2 regions of the Lacticaseibacillus boliensis genome follow, and region 2 is predicted to be linked to the other one. Evidence: riboswitches for the same ligand, from Rfam matches in the RefSeq annotation. Region 2 holds a riboswitch; the other holds the start of a gene.
The links. Region 2 has a riboswitch for thiamine pyrophosphate ahead of thiT (energy-coupled thiamine transporter ThiT). Riboswitches for the same ligand answer to the same signal wherever they lie in the genome.
Positions count from the first base shown of each region.

Region 1: linked by a shared signal. The riboswitch ahead of thiM (hydroxyethylthiazole kinase) and the one ahead of thiT (energy-coupled thiamine transporter ThiT) in region 2 are both predicted to bind thiamine pyrophosphate.

Region 1 covers NZ_BAAIHN010000009.1:21,532-27,647, reverse strand. Annotated here, with positions in the region: gene ACYVRB_RS05575 (lipoate--protein ligase) at 1-50, shown strand, start outside; gene thiE (thiamine phosphate synthase) at 246-878, opposite strand; gene cytX (putative hydroxymethylpyrimidine transporter CytX) at 859-2,019, opposite strand; gene thiD (bifunctional hydroxymethylpyrimidine kinase/phosphomethylpyrimidine kinase) at 2,009-2,830, opposite strand; gene thiM (hydroxyethylthiazole kinase) at 2,841-3,644, opposite strand; TPP riboswitch at 3,696-3,802, opposite strand; gene ACYVRB_RS05550 (LacI family DNA-binding transcriptional regulator) at 3,965-4,912, shown strand; gene pgmB (beta-phosphoglucomutase) at 4,996-5,664, shown strand; gene ACYVRB_RS05540 (YesL family protein) at 5,734-6,116, opposite strand, start outside.
Region 2 covers NZ_BAAIHN010000005.1:116,525-122,640, reverse strand. Annotated here, with positions in the region: partial or broken gene ACYVRB_RS04005 (mucin-binding protein) at 1-198, opposite strand, end outside; gene ACYVRB_RS04000 (DUF805 domain-containing protein) at 400-942, opposite strand; gene ACYVRB_RS03995 (hypothetical protein) at 1,054-1,281, opposite strand; gene thiT (energy-coupled thiamine transporter ThiT) at 1,398-1,937, opposite strand; TPP riboswitch at 2,048-2,144, opposite strand; gene ACYVRB_RS03985 (glycosyltransferase family 8 protein) at 2,624-3,466, shown strand; gene ACYVRB_RS03980 (hypothetical protein) at 3,691-4,149, opposite strand; gene ACYVRB_RS03975 (AAA family ATPase) at 4,133-5,470, opposite strand; gene ACYVRB_RS03970 (glycosyltransferase) at 5,611-6,116, opposite strand, start outside.

The DNA of each region.
Region 1 (6,116 bases), on a different contig from region 2:
ATTTCAGCCACCTCGACCGGGCGACCTTTGTCGATCTCATGGTGGATTAGACCGTAAAAAAAGTGGCTGCGACATAAAGCGGTTTTAGCATAGCGTAGAAGGGTCATGCCGAGTAAATCGCAAACTTTGCGATTTTGCTTGGCATGGCCCTTCTACGTAAATGCGGTGCTTTATGGCGCGTACATATCTGTAATCATCGTGGTTATTTCGTCAACTTTAATTTTGTCTTGGTCCTTTTTGCGTGCTCACGCCAGCATCGCGGTGACCTGCCGGTTAAGGGTTTTCGCGTTGGCTTGAATATCTGTGGCGGCGAAGATTTCAGACACCAAGGCGACGCCGGCGATGCCGGTGTCGCGCAGTTGCATGAGGTTTCCAGGATGGATGCCGCCGATCGCCACTGTCGGGATCGTGACCGCGGCGGTGATTGCCTGTAGCGTCGCCAGCGGAACGTCGACGGCGTCTGGCTTGGTCGCGGTGGCAAACACGGCGCCGACGCCCAGATAATCGGCCCCGGCGGCTTGGGCCTGGACGGCTTCCGGGACGGTTTGTGCAGAGACGCCAAGGATCTTGTCGGGTCCGATCAGCCGGCGGACGGAAGCAGCATCGCGATCGTCTTGGCCGACATGGACGCCGTCAGCGTCGACGGCCAAGGCGACTTCGACGTTGTCATCGATGATGAACGGCACGTGGGCGGCCTGACACAATGGCTTGATCCGCCGGGCTTCTTGAATAAAAGCCTCGGTAGTCAGGTTTTTTTCACGCAACTGTAACATCGTCACGCCGCCAGCGAGGGCTTGTTGGACGCAGGCCTCAAGCGTGCGCCCGTTAAGCCAGTGACGATCGGTGACGGCATATAACTTAAGCGCTTCTTTTAACAAGATTTCTTCGCCTCCAATTGACGATCAAAGTCAGCCCTGCGACCAACACGATGGTCGGGATCGTGCTTCCCAGCACGGTGACATGGGCCAAAAACAAGCGGTACAACGCGACGCCAAGCGCCCACAGCGCGAGGTTAGGCCAGTCAAAACCGGCGGTGGCGCGTTGGTGCAAGGCCGCGCAGATGATTTGAATCACGGCTAGCGGGACGAACACCGCCGAGATCCAATAAAGAAAATTCGCATAGGCCGACTGCGGCACAAACACCGCCACGGCTGTGCCCAGTGCCGTCACCAGCAGCGCCAACCATTTGGCGGGCAACTTGGTGAGCAATGCCGCGCTGACGCCGGCGGAGTACACATCCAAAAACGTCGTGGTGATCGTGGACAAAATAATCACAACCAGCGCCACGATCCCAAGACCGAAGCCACGCATCAGCCCGGCGATCGCGGTTTGGCCGGTGATCAGCGTCCCAAACAACCCAATGGCAAACATCCAAGAGCTGGTCAAGTTGTAGACCCAGACGCTGACCGTGTTGGCGCGCAACGGTTTGGCGGCCTGGCTGGTGTAATCGGCGATCAGTGGCAACCAAGACAGCGGCATCGCGATGGCCAGTTCCAAAGCCGCCCCGAAGCTCAGGTGGCCGGTCGGCGCGGGGATGCTGCCGTGGGTGAGGTAGCGCACGCTTAAGTAAACCACGGCAAGACACAGCGCGATGGCTGCAATCGTGTTCCAGCGGCCGAGGTCTTGCAACCCGATCAGCAACCACAAGGCGATGATGATGCCGATCACGACTGCCCAAAAGCCTAGGCTGATCGGCCAAAACACTTGCGCGGCCTGGGCGCCGGCAAAAATCATGACGGCGGTCCAGCCGAGCAACTGCAGGGTGTTCAAGGCGGCAAACCATTGCGACCCGTGGGTGCCAAAGGCGCTGGCGGTGGTCGCCATCGCCGGCAATCCGCTGGCGGCGCCGATCCGCCCGCAGCCATACATCAACAAACCGCCAATCAAGTGGCCGAGGATGATCGCGGCCAGACCGCGGGCGATGCCCAGCGGTGCAAACAGCGTCCCGGAAAGGATCTCCGCGAGACTGATCGCCGCACCAAACCACAAGAAGGCGTTGTCGCGGGTACTAGTCTTCATAAGCGTCCTCCGGATAAGCCCAGTGGTTCAGCGGTCCGTGGCCGTGACCGACAACAATGCCGTCACGAATAGCGGCTTCGACATACGTCTTACCGGTGCGGATCGCGCTGGCTAACGGGCGCCCTTTGGCCAACTCCGCGGTGATGCAGGCCGATAAGGTGTCGCCGGTGCCATGGGTGCGTACCGTGTCGATGCGGGTAGCCGGCATCCAAAAGTCGCTGCCATCTGCCAACAAAACGTAATCGCTGGCAGAATCGTCGTCGCTGAGATGGCCGCCTTTGACGATCACGTTTTTGGCCCCGAAGGTCAACAACGTGTGGGCGGCTTTTTTCATCGACTGGCGGTCGGTGATGGCCGTGTCGGTGAGCTTCTCGGCTTCTGGCAGGTTAGGGGTCACCAAGGTCGCCAGCGGAAACAGCTCCGAGCGAACGACGGCGATGGCGTCTTCGGTCAAAAGCGAGGCGCCACCTTTGGCAATCATCACCGGGTCGACGGTCAAGGGCCCGAAGTCATAACGTTTGAGGTTGGCCACGACGGCACGCACGGTGGGGATGTCTGCGAGCATGCCGGTTTTGCATGCGCGTATAGCCAGATCTGCCGCCAGTGACGCAAACTGGGCATCGATCATCGCCGGCGGCAAGGCCAGCGAATCCTGAACGCCGAGTGTGTTTTGCGCGGTGATGGCGACGAGAACGGTCGTGGCAAAAACATGTCGCGATTGGATTGTTTTCAGATCTGCCTGCATGCCGGCACCGCCGCCAGAATCAGAACCGGCGATCGATAACGCCTGAGGAAACTGAGTTAAAGACATGGCTACCCTCCTATGCGCGCTTGGCTTCTTCGTAGCGAGCCGCGGTGGTGAGGGTCTCGACATCAAGCTTGGCGAGCACATCCATCAAGTTGGCAGCAAAGGTCCCGGCCTGTGTCGCTTCCAGCGGCTCTGCGGCCAACTCGCCGGCAACACCCAAGGTCGTCGCGCCCATCAAGGCCGCTTCGAAGGTATCTGTGGTCAGGCCAGCATAGGCGCCGATGATACTCGACAGCAGGTCGCCTGATCCGACCACAGCGGGCAGCAGTGCGGTTTGGTTGAAGACAGACGCCAGGTCGTTGCCGGAAGCGATGGCGTCGATCTTGCCGCTGACCACCACGGTGCAGTCATAGCGTTGCGCGCACCGCTGGGCCAGGTCTGCCGGCGCTGCCGTCGCAGACAGCGCGTCGATGCCCTTGGCTTCGGCTTCGACGCCGGCCAAAAAGGCGATCTCACCGGCGTTGCCACGGATGACACTGATCGGATAGTCGTTCAGCAACAGCTTGGCGGCGCGGGCACGGTAGCCGGTGGCACCGACGGCCACCGGATCCAAAACGATCGGTTTGTTCTTATCTGTGGCGGCTTTGGCAAGCGCCAAGATCAATGGCATGTCGCCTTCGTTGACGGTTCCGAGGTTGATGACCAAGGCGTTGGCCGGGGCCATCAAGTCTTCGGCTTCATCTTTGGCCAGCGTCATGATGGGGCTAGCCCCCAAGGCGTTGAGGCCGTTGGCGACAAACCCCGGGGTAACGAAGTTGGCGTAGTTGACGACGAGTGGATGCTTGGTTTGCAGTTGCGCGAGTAATTCTAAATCCATGTTATTTTCCTCCTGATCGCAAAAAAGACGCCGCGAAGAGTCGCGGCGCCAATGATTTTGGCGACACTTCCCTACGCAAGTACTAACTTACAGGTTCGAAGGGACCACGCAGCACATGCGTATCTCGGCCGCTAATGGCGGCGCCCCTAGTGTCAATTCATTAATATACTTGTAGCTTAGCAGATATCCTTTGAAAATGAAAGCGGTTGGCGGGTGTTTGGTCGCGGCTTCTCTAATGAGGCAAGCGGGTGCCGCTGCATTTTTTTGTATCATAGCGGCAAGTGGTGGTATAGTGCCATTAGAGTACTGGAGGGATGGCAATGGTTACGCTTGCAGACGTGGCAAAAAAGGCGAATGTTTCTAAAATGACGGTATCACGGGTGATCAACCATCCAGAGCAGGTCACCAAGGCGTTACAGGAATTGGTTTATGCCGCTATGGCGGCGCTTGATTACCATCCCAATGTGGCGGCCAAGGCGCTGGCCAATAACCGCACCCAGGTCGTCAAGTTCTTGATCCTCGAAGACATCGACACGACAGAACCGTATTACATGACGCTGTTGTTTGGCATCGCTAAGGGCTTGGACACGCAACAATACGCGATGCAGTTGATCACGAACAGGGAGTTCAAGCGCGACGATGCTGATGGGTATATCATCACCGGGATGCGCGGCAGCGACTACGCGTGGATCGAGACGCTCGCCAAGCCGGTGGTGTTATTTGGTGAAAACAGCAATGGTTGTGATTTTGTCGACGTGAACAATAAACTGGGTACTGAGATGGCGACGCAAGCGGCGATCGATCAAGGCTTCACCAACATCGTCTTTATTGGCATCGACGTGAAGGAACCGTTCGAATTCTCACGCGAAGCCGGTTATATCAACACCTTACAAAGTGCCGGCCAGATCCCTCAGGTACACCGGTTGCGCAATCATAGTCACATCTCAGAACAGTTTGTGACGGATCATTGGGATGATTTTCCAACCAACACGACGTTTATCTGTGCCTCAGATCGCCTGGCGTTAGGCGTGGTGCGGGCGATCGGGCGTTGTGGCGGGATGATTCCGGAAGACTATGGCGTGGTCGGTTTCGACGGTGTGTTTTTGGATCAAGTCTCCAATCCGCAACTCTCGACGGTCAAGTCGCCGGTCGCCCATCTCGGCCAGCTGGTTGCGCAGATGTTGCTCAACAAGATCCAACAAGACGGTGCCCCGCAAGGTGAGTTGTTGGTGACCCCGGAACTGGTTTTGCGCCGGACCATGCGGTGATCTTGTTACCGCTAACAGCCTCGTGTGGCTTGCGCGGCCTCTTGTGAGCGGTTACGCTTGAGAAAAACCAGAAGAGGTGCGCGATGTTAAAAGGAATGATTTTTGATTTAGACGGGGTGCTGACGGATTCAGCGGCATATCACTTGCAGGCGTGGCGAGAGCTGGCGACCCGCCTGCAGATCACGCTTCCGCCAGAGGCTAACGATGCCTTGCGCGGGCGTTCGCGCGCAGATTCACTGGCGTTGATCTTGCGCTATGGCCATCAAGAAACACGCTACACGGAAGCTGAAAAAGCCGCCTTGGCCGAGTCAAAAAACACCGCGTATCAGCAATTGATCCAGGCGATGACGCCGGCGGATATTTTGCCTGGCATCACGACGTTGCTCGATGCCGCCAAGCAGGCAGGGTTGCGTTTGGCGATCGCCAGCGCTTCGCGTAATGCGCCGACGATCCTGGCGCAACTGGATCTGCGCCGGTATTTTGACGGCATCGTCGATCCGGCTACGCTTCACCGCGGCAAGCCTGACCCTGAGATCTTCGTAAAGGCCGCCGCCACCATCGACCTGCCTAATACCGCCGTGATGAGCTTTGAAGACGCGTCTGCCGGGGTCGCGGCGATCAAAGCGGCCGGCCAGTTCGCCGTCGGGATCGGGGATCCGCAAGTGCTGGCCCAAGCAGACGTTGTCGTGCCCACGACGGCTGCGTTGAATTATCAGCAGCTGGCCGCGGCGTTTGCCCGGACAAATTCGTAATCGGTGCATAAGAAGAGACCCTCGTCGCAAAACCGTCATGGCTTTCGCGGCGAGGGTCTTTGGCTGCTCTTAGTGGCTGTTGGTGAAGTTGGTCTTGATCCAATCGAGCAGTGGCGTGTTGAGGTAATACAGGGGCACCAGCAGGCAAGAAGTCAAGACGATCAATAACAACGGACTGACCCAGACGCCGATGCAAAGGCCGACCAAGGCAATGATCGCGTTGGCGAGCAGCATCATTTTGTGGTTGGCCAGGCCACCGATGGCTAGGCGCCAATAGTCGCTGGTCTTGAAGGTAAAAGCAGAAGCAATCAGCCAGACAGTCAGCAGCAAGATAGCCACAAATAGGCCGATCAGCATCAACGCCGGGAGTAAAAAGTATAACCAGCGCGGGCCGGCGGTCAGTTCGACGCGGCTGTATAACATTAATGGCAGCGTGAAGACCCACACCGGCA
Region 2 (6,116 bases):
AGCCGGGGCCTGGGTGTCGCTGACCGTTGCTTGTTCGTCGGGGCTCGTTGTGGCCGCCGCGTGTGTCGCTTGCGGCTTGCTGAAACCCAGTGCGGCGATCGTAATCACTGTTGCACCGGCAATGACCCATTGGTGCTTCGCCTTGTACATTCTGAAACGGGTCTTCTCAGTTGTTAGGCCGATTCTTTTTTTATTCATGATGTTCCCTCCAAACTGTGGTCCAGTTCTCTTCTCCTCTATTGTATTAATTTTAATTTGTGATAGTCATCAACATTTATAAATATCTTGTTTATAAAATGAAAGTAGGCGCTACCAATCTTATTGTATCAGCATCCGCCATATAAAAATGGTAATACTTGGGATCAAAAAAAAGCTCCTCCATGCCGGAGAAGCCTGCCATCATTCACGACCTGCCGCTTCGTCGCGCGGCGGATCCTTGGTCGGCAGCACCGTGATGACCAACATCGTGATGCCAATCGCCGCCAACAAAAGCAGTCGCGCGGTTGCTTGATGCCACAACAAGATGTAAACGAGCCACTGGCCCGCATACAACGCAACATACACCGCCCAGTGGACCCCGGCGTCGCGAAACCGCCGGATCACCAAGGACAGCGACGGTAACAACGTCACCAAGCTGATGACGATCAAGAGCAACAATAACCACAGCATGCTCATCAGAAGCGCGATCGGACTGCTCAGCTTGGCGGTGTCCCCGCTGTTGGCCAGCTTTATCACCGCCCCAATACTGACGGCGATCGTCACGCCGCCGATGATCAGCCCCACGATAGCTGAAAACAGCATCAACCACCAATACTCGCGACGACTGCTGCGGCCGGTGAAATTCACGTAATTGGCAAAGTAAGCCTTGATGCTGGTGAAGCCGCCGACGCCGTAATAGTTGTTGTTTGTTTGTTTCGCGACGCTTTCACTCGCCTTTTTCATCCGGATCCCCCGCTTCCTGTGTAACTCAATCACTCATTTTTCTCTGTTCACGGGTGAATATACACCCAGCCTGATCAGCGAACAACGAACAGTTTTGTCACCTGTGCGGCCTCAACCAAACAATAAGGCATAGCCTAACAAGCCTTCAGCAACGATCCCGGCACCGATGTAAAACCAACCCCAAACTTTGGCGCCACCGGCTCGAAGCGATTCGGTCTGACTGCCAAACAAGTTACCGCGGACCAGCCGCAACCAGTGGCCGCGCAACACCTGCACGCCCACTAAAGCCGACCATATTCCACCTACACCCAACACCCACAGCGTCGTCGGATCTGACATCGCGTTATCCTCCAAAATGAAAGCGCTGTTATTAGATTCCAATCTTAATATACCCCCTTAATTATTTTTGGGCAATAAAAAGCGGACCGCCAACGCGATCCGCTTGGATATATCGATTAATTGGCCGCCAAATGTGCAACTTGCTTAGGCAAGAACAGGTGCTTGGCGATCGTGACCAAAGCCGTGGTGACAACCAGCGTCAAGATGCCGGTGAAGACGGCGGACAGCCCGTTAATGAACAGCGAGTAGATCCAAGCCGACATCCCCTTAGGCGCGTAGCTACCCCAGAAGATCCAGCCGGCGTAGAAGTGGCAGAGATACTTGGCGAAGACGCCTAAGATCACCGCCGACCACGCCCACGCGAGAGCTTTGCCTTTGGCGTTTTGCGTCAAGGCGCGCTGGAACGGCTTGTAGAAAAGGCCGCCGAGCCCGGCCACGGTGAAGGCGATCGGATATTCGATAAAGCCTTGCGTCACGTTCAAGACGCTGCCTTCGCCGATCCCGATCAAGAGCAGATCCAAGATCCCCCAGGTGAAGCCGGCCGCCATCGCCGGGCCGACGCCACGACGTAGCGCCAACACGCTGATTGGAATCAGGCCGTAGCTCATTTCCACAGAGCTGATGCCGGTTTTGTGTGGGACGTACTCCAACGCCATGGCAAACGCAGCGATGATCGCCACTTCTAGAATGACTTGTAAATGTGAATGACTTTTTTGCACAATAATAGACCTCCTTTGTGATTTTACCCATGCACAAAGAAGGTCGTATTTACGACGCTCACAATCCCTACGCTCGTATTAGCGAACAGGTTCGAAGGGTCAGGGTTTCCCCACTCTCAGCCAATGGCTCCCCTTTGTGACGGGTATTCAGTTATATTGTACAAGCTCTAAGATGACAGAATGGTGAGAATTTGTCAAGGAACAGTCACAAGATCAGTTGTGTTTTCTTGCGCCACCACCTCAGTTAAGCGCAGCTATACTCGGTTTAGAGATGATCATCATGGATCAAGAGCAAGTCATTTGCAAAATAACAACAGCTTATATTTCACCATTCCCAAAGTATTCGTCGCGCAATTAAACCTGAATGAAGGATATTCAATTACAATCAATGTGAAAGATGGTGCGCTTGTCGCTAGTGCCACTGAACAATCTAACTCATTCATTAAGTTACACGAAATTGCTGCCATGTAATTTCTAGCCGACAAGTGGCACCTCGATCTGGTCTTCTTCTCTTTCACCGATGTATCCGCTTGCATCCCCCGCCCTCAACTTGCTATGCTGGAATTATGGCATATATAAGTAATTGCTATGCATAATCCAGAAACGCAAGGAGACGTGAGTGTATGTTAGAACTGAACCGCCCCATCACCCAACAACAACCCATCAACATCATGCTGGTAATCGACCGCAACATGGTGTTCCAGGCGCTGAACCTCACGCGCACGATCCTCGCCAACAATCCGCAAGACGCGTTGCATTTTTACATCATCTGCGACAACGTCACCACCCAGCAGCGCCGCGCGTTGACGCAGGCCTTCGCCAACAACCCGCGGGTGGTGATCCAGCTGATCACTCCGCACATCCCTTTGCCGGCCAACGTCGCGACCAGCTACCGCATCCCCAAGACCGCCTACTACCGCATCTACGTCGATCAGCTGCTGGCAGACTACCCGGTCGAGCGGATCTTGTACCTGGACGTCGACATGGTCAACACCGGCGCCTTGCGCCCGCTGTACGACACGGCCTTGGGCGCGAATCTCATCGGCGCCGTGGCCGACGGAGGTGACCTCGACCGTTTTGAAAAAATGGACCTGGCGCAGGTTTCACCCGATCGCTATTTTAATTCCGGCATGCTGCTCATCGACGTCGCCCGCTGGCGCCGAGACCAGATTGCCACGCAGGTCGTGGCTTATGCGCAAGAAAACGCCGAGCGCTGCAAATATCATGACCAAGACGCCCTCAACGCGATCTTGCACAGCCAGTGGCAACAGCTCCACCCCAGATACAACGCCCAGACCAACATCATGCTTGGCGAGACGCAGCGCTTCTCGCGCGATGTCTTGCACAGCACCCGCCAGAATCCGGTACTCGTCCACTTCTGCGGCCACATGAAGCCTTGGCGGGATGATTTTCCGCATCCGGGGCTGAAGCGGTTGTATTATGGCGCGAACCTCACCGCAAACTAAACCAGACGTCAACAGCCTCACCATCGATTGGATGGTGAGGCTGTTTGTGTGTGGTTGCTAGACTTGATCAACGCTTGGCCGCAATCTCCAAACAAGTTGTGATAAATACATCTAGGTTTGTCTCAGGCACCCGTTGCAACTTATCTCGAAACGCGATGAAGTCGTCGCGTTTGGTTTTCTGCTCCTGCGGCGAATGGGCAACAGGGAAGATTTTGAGATACAAATTACTTTTCTCGCGAATGTGCATATGGCATGTCGACCGCTTTGAGAACGTCCTCCAAGTTACCATCACAATAGATTGGTGTGACCCGATCTTTATACCACCGCCGGGATAATCCAGGAATCCGACCTTTTAGATACGCGTTCTTGACGTCTGGGTGTTGCACATCATCAACATCCATCAAGGTGAAAATATGCAGATGATCCAGGCTTTCAAGCGAATACGCTTCGGCAAATACCGCCTGTGATGCTAAGTCGCTTTCTTTTAACAATCGCTTAGCCAATCCTTCGATCTGGATACTCGACCGACCACTATCTTCGGCAATCACGATGATTTTTAACCGGATCGCTGAACCCAGACTTTGAGCAATGGCCACTTCAGATAAGCCATGGGCGACCACAACCACAATGTCTTGCGCTGGTCGCAACACCCGCTTGGGGCGCTTTCTACTTTTGCTGGCCATCAAACACCTCATCGAGATCGAGGAAACCTGTGTACGGAATCCCCATAAAGTCACCATTAAGATACATCTTCTGGACGTTGTTGTTCTTCTTGATGGTTTTGATGTCGGGAAAGTTAGCGACATACTTAAAGCCATCAGTATCCTCTTGAATAACATACGCAGATTCTGGGCGGAGCGCATTCAGCAACAACGTATTATGCGTGCTGAAGATCAGCTGACCCTTGATCTGCTTGTCCAAGGCCTCAACTAGCTTCAACATCAACAGGTCATGGATCCCGGTGTCGATTTCATCGATCACCACAGTGTTGCCATGCATGGCGTCTGCGATCATCGGCATCATATCCAGTAACCGCTTGGTCCCGTCTGATTCTAACTCAAACGGAATATCGCGCACTTCACCCCAGATATTCTTTTGGACGATCAGGCGATAATCCACCATCTCGTCTTGATACTGTCGCACGTATTTCAGCCCGACAATGTCCGAATACAGTTGTGGAAAAAAGGCGTTCAGCATCTGTTCGATTTCATCAAGCTGCGTCTCATCTTGACGCAAAATCCGCCCCGCTCTGGGTGCCGTGGTCAATAGCCCATGCGTATAGCCCTTGCGCGTATCTTCAAGCGTGAAAGAAATTCGTTGAATCTCTCGCATCGCGTGCCAGACACTGTTTGCCACCCCATGACGCATATACTCGCGATTGTTGTCCTTCAGCGCCAAATCAATGATGCTCAAGAAGGTGTGCTTACCCCAAAGCCGCTGGATACTATTGCGAAAATCCGCATTAAGCACTTCGTCGCTGAAGGCGGTCCCGTTCAGCATGACCTCAATGGTCTCTTCTTGCCGGTGAATATCAAAAATCATGCCGTTGCGAACATTCACGATTGAATACAGCGTTTCTCGCTTCAACTGATGGTCGCTGTCAAAAATGAGCTCATAATACCCGGTACTGTTGCCAGTGCCTTTAAGCTCACTGTTCTCAAACGCGATGCGGATGACCGAGTCTTCATGACTGTCGATCGTAAACGCGTTGCGAAACACTTGGGCCAAAGTCGTCGCTGTGGCAAGCGGCCCAACTGATGGCTTCTGAACTTGGTTAGCTTCCAACGCTGCAGAATCCTCGCTCAGCTTCTCCATCAGCTCACGCGCAAAACGAAGCGTGACGATCGTTCGCGCCAATTGGGCAAAAGGCTTTAATAGATTCGTTTTCCCGGCACCGTTTTCGCCATACAATGCCACCACGTGCTTGGGCTGATGGCGTGTCGTCAGATCCCAATCCACATCGACGAAAGAACCATAGTTTTCCAAATGCAAAGCAGTAATCATTGTTATCCCCCGTATTTGGAACATTTTATGTCGAAATTAGGATATATTGTGCTTATATCATAGCATTATGCGCCATGCGACACAACCGCCCAAATAAATGGCGCCGCCCACCATCGACCTGGTGAGCGACGCCATTTTAATTATTCGGCCGCAGCCGTCAACACCTCATGCCACTGACCCCAAACCGCATCTTCTGAATACCGAGCGCAAAAATCATATGCGCCTTGCGACAGCGCACTCAGCTTCGCGGGATCATCCCACAAATCGATGATTGCCCGGGCAATGTACAGCGGGCTGTTGGTCGCAACCACAATGCCGCTTTCCCCGTCGTTGACCAGCGTCGTCGGCCCGTAATCGATGTCGTAGGTGATGACAGGCAGGCCGTAGCTTTGCGCCTCCAAAATGCTGACGTTGAAGCCTTCGACTTCGCTGGTGACGACCATCACCGAATTGTCGGGATAGATATCATCCAGGCTGTCCTTGAACCCGCGAAAGTGGACGCGTGCTTGCAAGTCCAAGGTGTTGACCAGCTTGATCAGCTTGTTTTGTTCCTCATACCCTGCCATCGGCGCGCCAAAAATGTTCAGCGTCGCATCAGGGACGATTTTTTTAATCAGACTCAGCGCCTGGATCGCATCCCCGACGC